Planctomyces sp. SH-PL62: one gene and its partner. The main gene of each other region encodes a partner of the protein of the gene in region 2 in a complex. Links are inferred from orthologs where the notes say so. Each region holds a gene or a part of one and is shown on either strand. Other genes may lie near its edges.

The links.
Region 1: the proteins of VT85_RS23205 (region 2) and VT85_RS03410 are in contact, whole or in part, in a crystal structure (PDB 5UE9), measured with the Lactococcus lactis proteins. The link is inferred for Planctomyces sp. SH-PL62 from one-to-one orthologs. Residues at the interface, in WP_023189152.1 of Lactococcus lactis: Leu4, Gln5, Ala47, Ser48, Met49, Leu50, Leu51, Arg52, Arg53, Met95, Leu98, Arg223, Met224, Ala225, Cys226, Ile228, Gly229, Ala230, Cys231, Tyr232, Ala233, Val235, Glu236, His237, Asn243, His244, Ala245, Lys247, Glu250; in WP_025017116.1 of Lactococcus lactis: Gly25, Phe27, Phe29, Glu32, Tyr33, Lys35, Tyr36, Lys48, Phe56, Thr60, Pro61, Arg62, Val63, Ala64, Glu65, Thr66, Ala67, Ser68, Gly69, Met70, Ile74, Gln77, Pro223, Glu251, Phe274, Ala275, Pro277, Phe278.

What each region holds. Positions count from the first base shown.
Region 1 is NZ_CP011273.1:871,415-875,376, forward strand. What follows is about bases 1-2,859. They hold VT85_RS03410 (dihydroorotate dehydrogenase), read left to right. Parts: upstream 1-899; coding sequence 900-1,820; downstream 1,821-2,859. Other genes in these bases: VT85_RS03405 (DUF1559 domain-containing protein), read right to left, coding at 1-587; VT85_RS03415 (hypothetical protein), read right to left, coding at 1,831-2,373; VT85_RS03420 (class I SAM-dependent methyltransferase), read right to left, coding at 2,480-2,859. Outside these bases: more of VT85_RS03420, read right to left, coding at 2,860-3,193; VT85_RS03425 (acyl-CoA thioesterase), read left to right, coding at 3,312-3,839; VT85_RS03430 (twin-arginine translocase TatA/TatE family subunit), read right to left, coding at 3,840-3,962.
Region 2 is NZ_CP011273.1:5,929,518-5,934,723, reverse strand. What follows is about bases 1,268-4,267. They hold VT85_RS23205 (dihydroorotate dehydrogenase electron transfer subunit), read left to right. Parts: upstream 1,268-2,320; coding sequence 2,321-3,214; downstream 3,215-4,267. Other genes in these bases: VT85_RS23200 (UvrB/UvrC motif-containing protein), read right to left, coding at 3,222-3,992; VT85_RS29780 (pseudouridine synthase), read left to right, coding at 1,268-2,324. Also shown: more of VT85_RS29780, read left to right, coding at 339-1,267.

The DNA.
Region 1 (3,962 bases), 5.1 Mb from region 2 along the record:
CTGGAGGCCGCCCTCGTGTCCTGCCCCCACCAGAGGTTGCCCCAGTTGGCGGCGTAATTCCCCTTCGTGAACACGAGCGCGTTCAGCGGGGCGTTGCTGACGTAGGAGGGGGCGACCTGCCAGACGTTGACGCGGTCGCTTGGGCACTGGAACGAGCTCATCTTCGTCGAGGCCACCGTGCTGTTGATCCAGAACCCGAGCGGCAGCGGGGCCATCGGACCCTCGGACCCGATCGCGTAATTGTAGGAGTTCGCGAGGTTCCCCTGCTCGATGTACGGCAGCATCAGGCAGAACCACGGCGTGTTCTGGCAATTATTGAAGATGTTCGTGCCGCAGGCGGTCACCCCGGGCGCCATGATCGCGCCGACGCCGCGGATGCAGCCCGTCGGGAAGCTGTTGCCGGCGGAATGGTAGTTGTGCATCGCCAGCCCGAGCTGCTTCAGGTTGTTCGTGCACTGGATCCGCCGCGCGGCCTCGCGGGCGGCCTGGACGGCCGGCAGCAGCAGCGCGATGAGGACGGCGATGATGGCGATGACGACGAGCAGCTCGATCAGCGTGAATGCGCGCGCCTTCGAAGTCCTGGACATGGGACGGCGACTCCTGAGAGCGTTTCCGAACGAGGAAGAGTTGGGCACGGACGTAGTGGATGGGACGATCCCTCCGGCTTCGAGGGATGTGGATACAACCTACCAAGGAGGCACTCTCATGACGAGGACGGACTACGAAAATCGTTCGACTTTTTCCTCGCTCGGATTCAACGTTGAGAATCGGAATCAGATGGCTCGCCTGATGCCGTGGCGGGGCCGGCCCGAAAAGGCGATGATAGGGGCGGGAGCCGGAGGCCGTCGGCGGCCTTGCCGGTCCTGTCGGGGAAGAGCGTCGAAAGGAGCCTGCGAGCGGTGGTCGATTTGCGCGTGAAGCTGGGGCGGTTGTCGCTTGCGAATCCGGTGCTGACGGCGTCGGGGACGTTCGGGTACGTCCGCGAGATGGCGGGATTCGTCCGCCTGGAACGCCTGGGGGGCGTGGTCCCCAAGACTGTGACTCAACGCCCCCGCGCGGGGAACCCGACGCCCCGAACCGTCGAGACCCGCGCCGGGCTGCTCAACGCCATCGGCCTCGACAACGACGGGATCGACCACTTCCGGGAGCACCACCTGCCGTACCTCCGCACCACGGGGACGGCCGTGATCGCCAACATCGCGGGCGAGGACGAGGACCAGTTCGTGTCGATGGCCGAGGCGATCGGCGGCGAGCCCGGCGTCGCGGCGGTCGAGTTGAACGTCTCCTGCCCGAACGTCAGCCATGGGCTCGACCTGGGGATCGACGCGGCGGCCGTGGGCCGGCTGGTCCGCCGGGTGCGGGAGGTCTGCCCGATACCGGTGATCGCCAAGCTGACCCCCAACGTGACCGACGTCGTGGCCATCGCCGCGGCCGCCGCGGAGGCCGGGGCCGACGCCGTCACGCTCATCAACACCGTCCGCGGGATGGCCGTGGACTGGCGCCGACGCCGGCCGATCCTGGCGAACGACGTCGGCGGCCTGAGCGGCCCGGCGATCAAGCCGATCGCCCTGCGGATCGTCTGGGACGTCGCCCGCGCCCTGCCTACGCTCCCCATCATCGCCGTCGGCGGGATCGCCGACGCCGACGACGCCCTCGAGTTCCTCGTAGCCGGCGCGTCGGCCGTGCAGGTCGGCACGGCGAGCTTCTACAACCCCGCCGCCGCCGAGAACGTCCTCGACGGGATCGCCCGCGCGCTGGACGAGGCCGGCGTCGCCGCCGTCGCCGACTTCATCGGGACCGCCCGATCGAACCGCGACTGAGACGCCCCGATCAACGAAGCCGCGCGAGCGCCCGGAAGGGGACCAGCAGGACGCACGCCGCCATGCCGAGCCCGAGCGCGGCGACGGCTCCCCCTACGGCCGCGCCGACCGGCCCCAGGACCGTCTGCCCGTGGGCGAACCCCTCCAGGAGGACCCAGACGGTCAGCCCGCAGGAGGCCCCGGACGTGACGAGCTTCATCTTGGGGAGCCCGCCGAAGACCCAGGCCAGGGCCCGGAGCAGCCCGATCAGGGCGATCACGACGAGGGGCCAGGCGAAACCGGCCGCGACTCCCGAGGCGATCGCCGCGATCCAGGACTGGCTCGCGAGCCCGCCCGCCAGCGCCCCGATCAGGCCCGCCCACACGGGCCCGCCGATCGAATCGCCGCCCCCGCCGGATGGCCCGGGAGGGCCGGAAGAGGCGGACTGTTGCCACCGCTGGCGGTCGGCCTCGGCGTTCCAGCGGCCCACCATCTCGGCGGCGGACCTCGGCGGGCCCGTGTACCAGCCGGTCGCGCCCGCCTGATAGCCGCGATTGTAGTCGTCGATGCTCATGCGCGAGTCCCTTCGCGTTGGAAAGCGGTCGGGGCGCGGGCCGCGCGGCTTCGCGCGAGCCCCGGACGAAGATCGTCGCATCCGGAGCCTCGACTTGAGCGCCGTCTCAGCCCCCCTCGCGGACGACCCGATGGATCGTCCCCGGCCGGCGCTCGCCGGCCTCGTCCAGGGTCCAGGCCGGCTCGGGCTCGACGATCAGCCCCCGCGCGGCGGCCTCCGCCGGGAAGGACTCGGCGGAGACGCGGTAGGGGGTGGCGATCAGGGCCTCGCCGCCGGCGGCGAGCATTTCGGCGAGCACCTGGGCGACCAGGGGGACGAGTCGCTTCTCATAGAGCACGTCGGCCGCGATGATCCGGGGGAAGCGGACGTCGGGGGGCTCGCGCCAGTCCAGCAGGGTCGTGCTCGCGTGTTCCGCGGGGAAGCCGTTCTCGGCGACGCTCCGCCGGATGAAGCCGAAGGCGGCGGGGTCGTAGTCGCTGAAGCAGACGCGGAATCCCAGGGCCATCGCGGCCAGGCCCCCCAGGCCCAGCCCGCAGCCCAGTTCCAGGACCGGCTCCTCACCGGGATCGACGCCCCCCCAGCGGGCGAGGACGGCCTCGGCGAGCATCCCCGCGCCGGGCCAGAGGTAGGCCCAGTAGGGCATGTAGTCGTCGCGGCGGTTGCGGGCGTGGACGTCCGGGTCGTCGAGCAGGCGGTCGGGCTCGACCGGCCGGGCCAGGCGGATCGCCCGTCCGGCGATCGTGAGTATCGAGACCGTCGTCGGCCCCTCGTATTCGGGCCCCGTGGGCGTGGCGTCGTGGGGGGCGGGCGCGACCGACATGGAAACCTTTCCGCGCGACCGGGGGAGTTGACGGTCGGCCTAGACTTGGGACGTCGCCGCGACGGCGGGAATCGGAGCCCGCGTCCGGCGGGATCGATCAATGGAGGGACTTGAGACGATGGACGTGCCCAGGAACGAAGATCCCCTGGCCCCTCGGGCGGCGATCGACTCTCGCGTGACGCTGGCGATCCTGACGGTCCCCGAGCAGGCCAATCCCTTTGGGACCCTGCACGGCGGGGTCATGCTTCGCATGGCCGACGAGTGCGGCGCGGTGTCGGCGCTCCGGCACGTCGGGCGGGGGCAGGTGACGACGGCCGCGCTGGACTCGATGACCTTCCTCAACCCGGTGTACGTGGGCGAACGGGTCGAGATCGTCGCCGAGGTGACTCACGTGGGCCGGACGTCGATCGAGACGCGGATCGAGATCTACGCGGAGGCGCTCCAGCATCCCGGCCGTCGCAAGGTGGGCTCCGGGTTCGCGCTCTACGTGGCCCTCGACGACGCGGGGAAGCGGCCCCACGAGGTCCCGCCGCTGCTGTCGATCACCGAGGCCGACCGGATCCGGGACGAGGCCGCCCAGGCCCGCCAGGCCATCCGCCTGGCCCGTCGCGACGAGGCCAGGCGGCACAGCCGGGATTTCCTCTGATCAGTCCGACGCCGGCCGAGGGGCCTCGACCACGGCGGCCGTCGAGACCGCGCCGGGGATCTCGAATTTGGGGACCGCCTCGTCGGCCGGGGGCGTGGAGGCGCGGGGGGCGTCGTACATCCC
Region 2 (5,206 bases):
CGAACCCAATCGCGGCGGCGTCCCGGAGCGTTTCGCTGAGCGGTTTGGGAGCAGTCGACCGGAGCCCCCCTTTAGGGCCGGAGCCGGTTTCGCAACCTGGGACGTCGACGAAATTTGCAGGATGGGGAGTTGGACGGGGCGCCGGTTTTCGGGGGGCGCCCGGCGGCGAGGCGAAAGTCGGATCCAATCGCACGCCCGTGCTGGTCGAATGGGCCCCGAAAATCGTAAGATGGAAGGCTATCCAACCGCCCTGAGCGCGAGCAGCCTCGGGGGGTGGTCGAATCGGTTCCGGTGGCCCGTTCGCTGCCGTGCAAGAGAGAAGACGAGGAGCGTGGGCCATGGCGGAGCGACGATCATTCCAGGGAGGCGGAAAAGGCCGACCGGCGCGAAAAGAAGGGGGCGGACCCAAACCGCCCGGCGGCCCCCAGCGGAGCCTTTCCGGGTCAGGACCTCGGCGATTCAACAAGGGGGCCAAGCCGTTTCGCCCCGGCCAGCCTCAGGGATCGCAGTCCAACTACGGCGATCGTCGGCCCCCTCGGCCCGGCGGACCGGGGCAGGGGCCGGGGTCGAATTACGGCGACCGCAAGCCCTCTCGCGGCCCCGCCGGCGGTGCCCCGCGCCAGCCCCGACGGTTCGAGGCCCAGGGCGGCCCCGAGAATGAGAAGGGCGACCGCCTCCAGAAAGTCCTGGCCCAGTCCGGGTTGGGGTCGCGCCGCGCCTGCGAGGAATACATCCTCCAGGGCCGTGTCACGGTCGACGGCAAGACCGTCAAGGAGCTTGGCGCGCGGGTGCACCCCGGCTCCTCCGTGATCGCCGTCGACGGCGAGAGGCTCAAGGCCGAGCGCCACGTCTACTTCGCGGTCAACAAGCCCAAGGGGTACGTCTCCACTAACGAAGACCCCGCCGGGCGTCCTCGGGTCGTCGACCTGCTCTCCGAGATCCCCGAGCGCGTCTACACCGTCGGCCGGCTCGACGAGGACAGCACCGGGCTGATGATCCTGACCAACGACGGCCAGCTCGCCAACCGCCTCGCCCATCCCAGGTTCGGCGTCGAGAAGGTCTATCGCGCCGTCGTCGCCGGCAGCCCCGGGCCCGACATCCTGGCCCGGCTGACCGAGGGAGTCTGGCTCTCCGAAGGCAAGGTGCGCGCCAAGCGGAGCCGCATCGTCGGCTCCCAGGGCGAGGCGACCATCCTGGAACTGGTCCTGGCCGAAGGCAAGAAACGCGAGATCCGCCGGATGCTCGCCAAATTCGGCCACAAGGTCATGATCCTGACCCGGATCGCGATCGGCCCGATCACCCTCAAGGGGATCAGCGTCGGTGAGCACCGGCAGCTCACGCGGACCGAAGTCGACATGCTCCGCAAGGTCGCCGCCGGCGTCGCCATCTCCCCCACTCGCTTCCTCCCGGACAACGCCCGCCCCCCCGGCAAGGGCCCGCGGCCGAATCAGGGCTACGGCCAGAACCGCCCCAATCAGGGCTATGGCCAGGGCAGGCCGAACCAGGGCTACGGCCAGGGTCGCCCGAATCAGGGTTACGGCCAGAACCGTCCCAACCAGGGCTACGGCCAGGGTCGCCCGGCCGCCGGACCGCGAGCGGCCGAAGGCCGAGGTCCGGGACATGAGATCGACATCGAGGCCCTGGGGCCGCCCCCCTCCCAGCGCCGGGCACGCCCCGAGGGACGGCCCAATGACGACCGACAGAATCAGCCGGTCCGGTCGCCCAGCGGCGTCGTCCCGCCTCGCTCGCATTACAGCGAAGGTCCCCAGGGAGGCCCGCCGTCGCGTCCCTCCGGTCGAGGCCGCCCGGGAGCGCCGGGAGGCCGTCCCCAGGGCTATCGTCCCGAAGGGCCGTCGTCGCGTCCCCAGGGCTACCGCCCCGAAGGAGGTCCGTCGCGACCCCAGGGCGGCTATCGCGCCGAAGGTGGCCCGCCGCGTCCCCAGGGAGGCTATCGTGCCGAAGGGGGCCCGCCGTCGCGCCCGCAGGGCGGCTATCGTGCCGAGGGAGGCCCGCCGTCGCAGCGGCCCCCCCGTCCCGAAGGTGGGGGTCGCCCCGAGGGGCCTGGCCCGCGTCCGCCGGGTGGTCCGGGGCGAGTGCCTCGTCCGGCCGGGCCGCCGCCGTCGCAGCGACGGAGCACGGAGCAGGGACCGCCGCCGGGACCCGCACCGAAGGGGCGTCGGGTCATCGGCCTCGATGCCAAGATTTATCGCGAGACGACCGAGGCCGTGAACGAAGGCCAGGCCCCCAAGCGGCCCATGCCGAAGCGTCGGCCTTTGCGTAAGGCGATGGGTATCAAGAGGAAGCGACCGGGCGGCAAAGCATGAGCGACGCGACCTGCCAGAGTCGGGCCGTGATGCGTCCCACCGCGACCATCCTGGAAAACCAGGAGGTCGCGCGGGGCACGTTCCGCCTCCGGGTCGCCGACCCGGAGATCGCCCGGCGCATCCTCCCCGGCCAGTTCGTCATGGTGCGAGGCGTGGACGAAGGGACCGACGATCCGCTGCTGGGTCGGCCGTTCGCCCTCTACGACGTCCAGCGCGACGGCGAGGGCGAGCCGGTCTCGTTCGATGTCGTCTATCTGGTCATCGGCCGGGGGACCGCCGCCCTGTCGCGCCGGAAGCCCGGCGATCGGGTCGACGTCTGGGGACCGCTGGGCAACGGCTTCGGCCCCTCGCCCGGGCCGGGCTCCGCCCTTTTCGTCGCCGGCGGGATCGGCCAGACCCCGTTCGTTGCCCTCGGTCGAGAATGGCTGGGACGAACGACTTACGGCGACCAGGCGGGCGAAGATCGGCGTCCGCCGGTCGATTCCGCGACCCTCCTTTACGGCGTCCGCTCGGCCGGGCTGCTGGCCGGGGTCGAGGATTTCGAGCGGGCGGGCGTCGGCGTCGAGATCGCCACCGACGACGGCTCCGCCGGCCGTCACGGTTTCGTCACCCAACTTCTGTCTGATCGGCTTCAGGCCGGGGAACGGCCCGCCAAGATCGTCGCCTGCGGTCCCCCGCCGATGCTCGCGGCCGTCGCCCGACTGGCCCAGGAGTACGCCGTGGCTTGCGACGTATCCCTCGAAAACCACATGGCTTGCGGCTTCGGGGCCTGCTTCAGCTGCGTGACCCCGATCCTCCAGGACGACGGCCGGCCCGACCTCCGGCGCGTCTGCGTCGAAGGGCCCGTCTTCCCCTCCCACCGCGTCGACTGGTCGCGACCGTCGCACTGAGCGACGGTCAGCGGTGGGTCCGGGCCTGCTCGCGGATCTGGTCGCGGATCCGGGCCGCCTGCTCATAGTCCTCTCGCGCGACGGCCTCATCGAGCTGCTCGCGCAAGGTCTTTTCTACGGCGAAGTTGCGGCGAATCTCCTGCTCGTTGAGCCGAAGCTGCTCGATCAGAGAGGGGTTGGGGGAATCGGTCGCGTCACGTTCCTCCCACCAGGCCCGCTGATGACTCAGGAGCCTCTCGACGCCGTCGCGGAGAGCGTCGATCGCCTCCTCCGGACGCCTGTGTTCGAGGGAGAGGGCCGCCTGGGCCTGGGCCCGGTGAAACTGGACGAGCCCCCGGAACTGCTCGTGCGAGGCGATGTAATCCTCGTCCGATCCATGCTTTCGCACGAAATCCATGAGCGCCAGCGTGTGGTCGGAATCGCGGATCGCCAGCTCATAGCGCCGGAGCGACAGCCAGGCCATGCGGCGGTGGTAGAACTGGACGAACTCGCGATCCGCCTCGACGCAATGATGCTGCGACATCAGCCAGTCCGAGCCTTTATCGCCGTCCGTCGCCTGGTTGGCGGCGTGGTAACGCAGGTAGTCCAGGTAGGTGGACGCACCGTGCGGCCGCGATCCGTCGGGCCGGCCTGCGACCTCAAGCTGGAGTACGCCGAGCTCGATCCGGATCTGCAAGACGTTACGGCCATCCCGCGCCCGGACCTCGCGAGCCAGGACCTCGCCCGGTTCGGGATCATAAGGCCACCCCTGGATGACGTCGTCCAAATCCTTCCGCATCCTCGAGCCCCCCGAGCGCGTCCCTGACCGCCTCGTTCCCGTTTCCTCTGAAGGATTATAGCCCCTCGATCGCCGGAATTCTAACTGCCGCGACCCGTCCCCCACCCGCGACGCGCCAGGAGACGAATTCCCGAAATCTCGCCCGCCACCCCCTTGCAAAAGAGCCGGAAACCGGTCATGATACCCCAGTCAATCACACCTGCCACTCGCCCTCCTAGCTCAATTGGCAGAGCAGCTGACTCTTAATCAGCGGGTTGATGGTTCGAGTCCATCGGGGGGCACTTCCAACATCGTCCGCCACAGGCCGTCCCGGCCCGTCGGACGCTGTCTTTTCTCGGGTGAATTTCACTTTGCCCATCGGCTCGTCCGGGCCGTCCATGGCGACTCCAGTCGATCAAGTTCGACCCATGTCGTCCGTTGTGTGCGACGACCAGGCCGCCACCGGCCTCGAGTCTACCTGGATTTCCAGGCTGGGCTTGCGCGATCTCCCGAATAAGGGTCCTGGTATCGCGGTCGCTCAAGTTGGGCGAGTTAGGATCCAGGGATTCGCCCGCACGATACGGGCGATGGATGAGCGTCCTCGACCGATCCAGCCGACGGTGCGAGGACGGGACGTCCCACCGCATTCTGGGCCGGGACGTCCCGATCGCGGAGTGGATCCTCGCCAGGTTCGGCTCGCGTGCCTGGCACCTATTCCTGCGGGGCCATTCCGGTGAGGTCGGCGCGGAGGGGGTTGAACGGGCCGCCTCATGCCTCGGTCAGCACGAACACGGGAGGCTCGTTAGAACGATCCCTACGGGCTACCCAAAGTGTGGACCGGTCGCTGGCTACCTGGCGGCCCCGGAGCAATTTCACGAAACCGCCGGGGGCCCGACGGAACGGGTCGTGAGGGAACCCGCGCGACTCGGGATCGAGGTCGTCGACGCGGTGGGCCGGGGCCTCCTGGGCATCGCCGACCGCGTCATGCTCGCAATGCCGCGAGTCCGATGGCAGGCTTCGTGCTACGACCGCTGTTCACGATGCCGTTCGGCCCCACCCTCGACAACAGGGCCGCTTTCCCTCCGGGATGCTTTGAGGAACGACGCGCGAAGGCACCAGTCCGATCCATCGCGATGTTCGGGCCGCCACGCGGTGGCAAGGCCGCCTACCTCGCTACGCCCTACATGGGTCGAACGCGAACGGTGGAACGCCAGCGGCCGGGTGTTGCGCCGCCT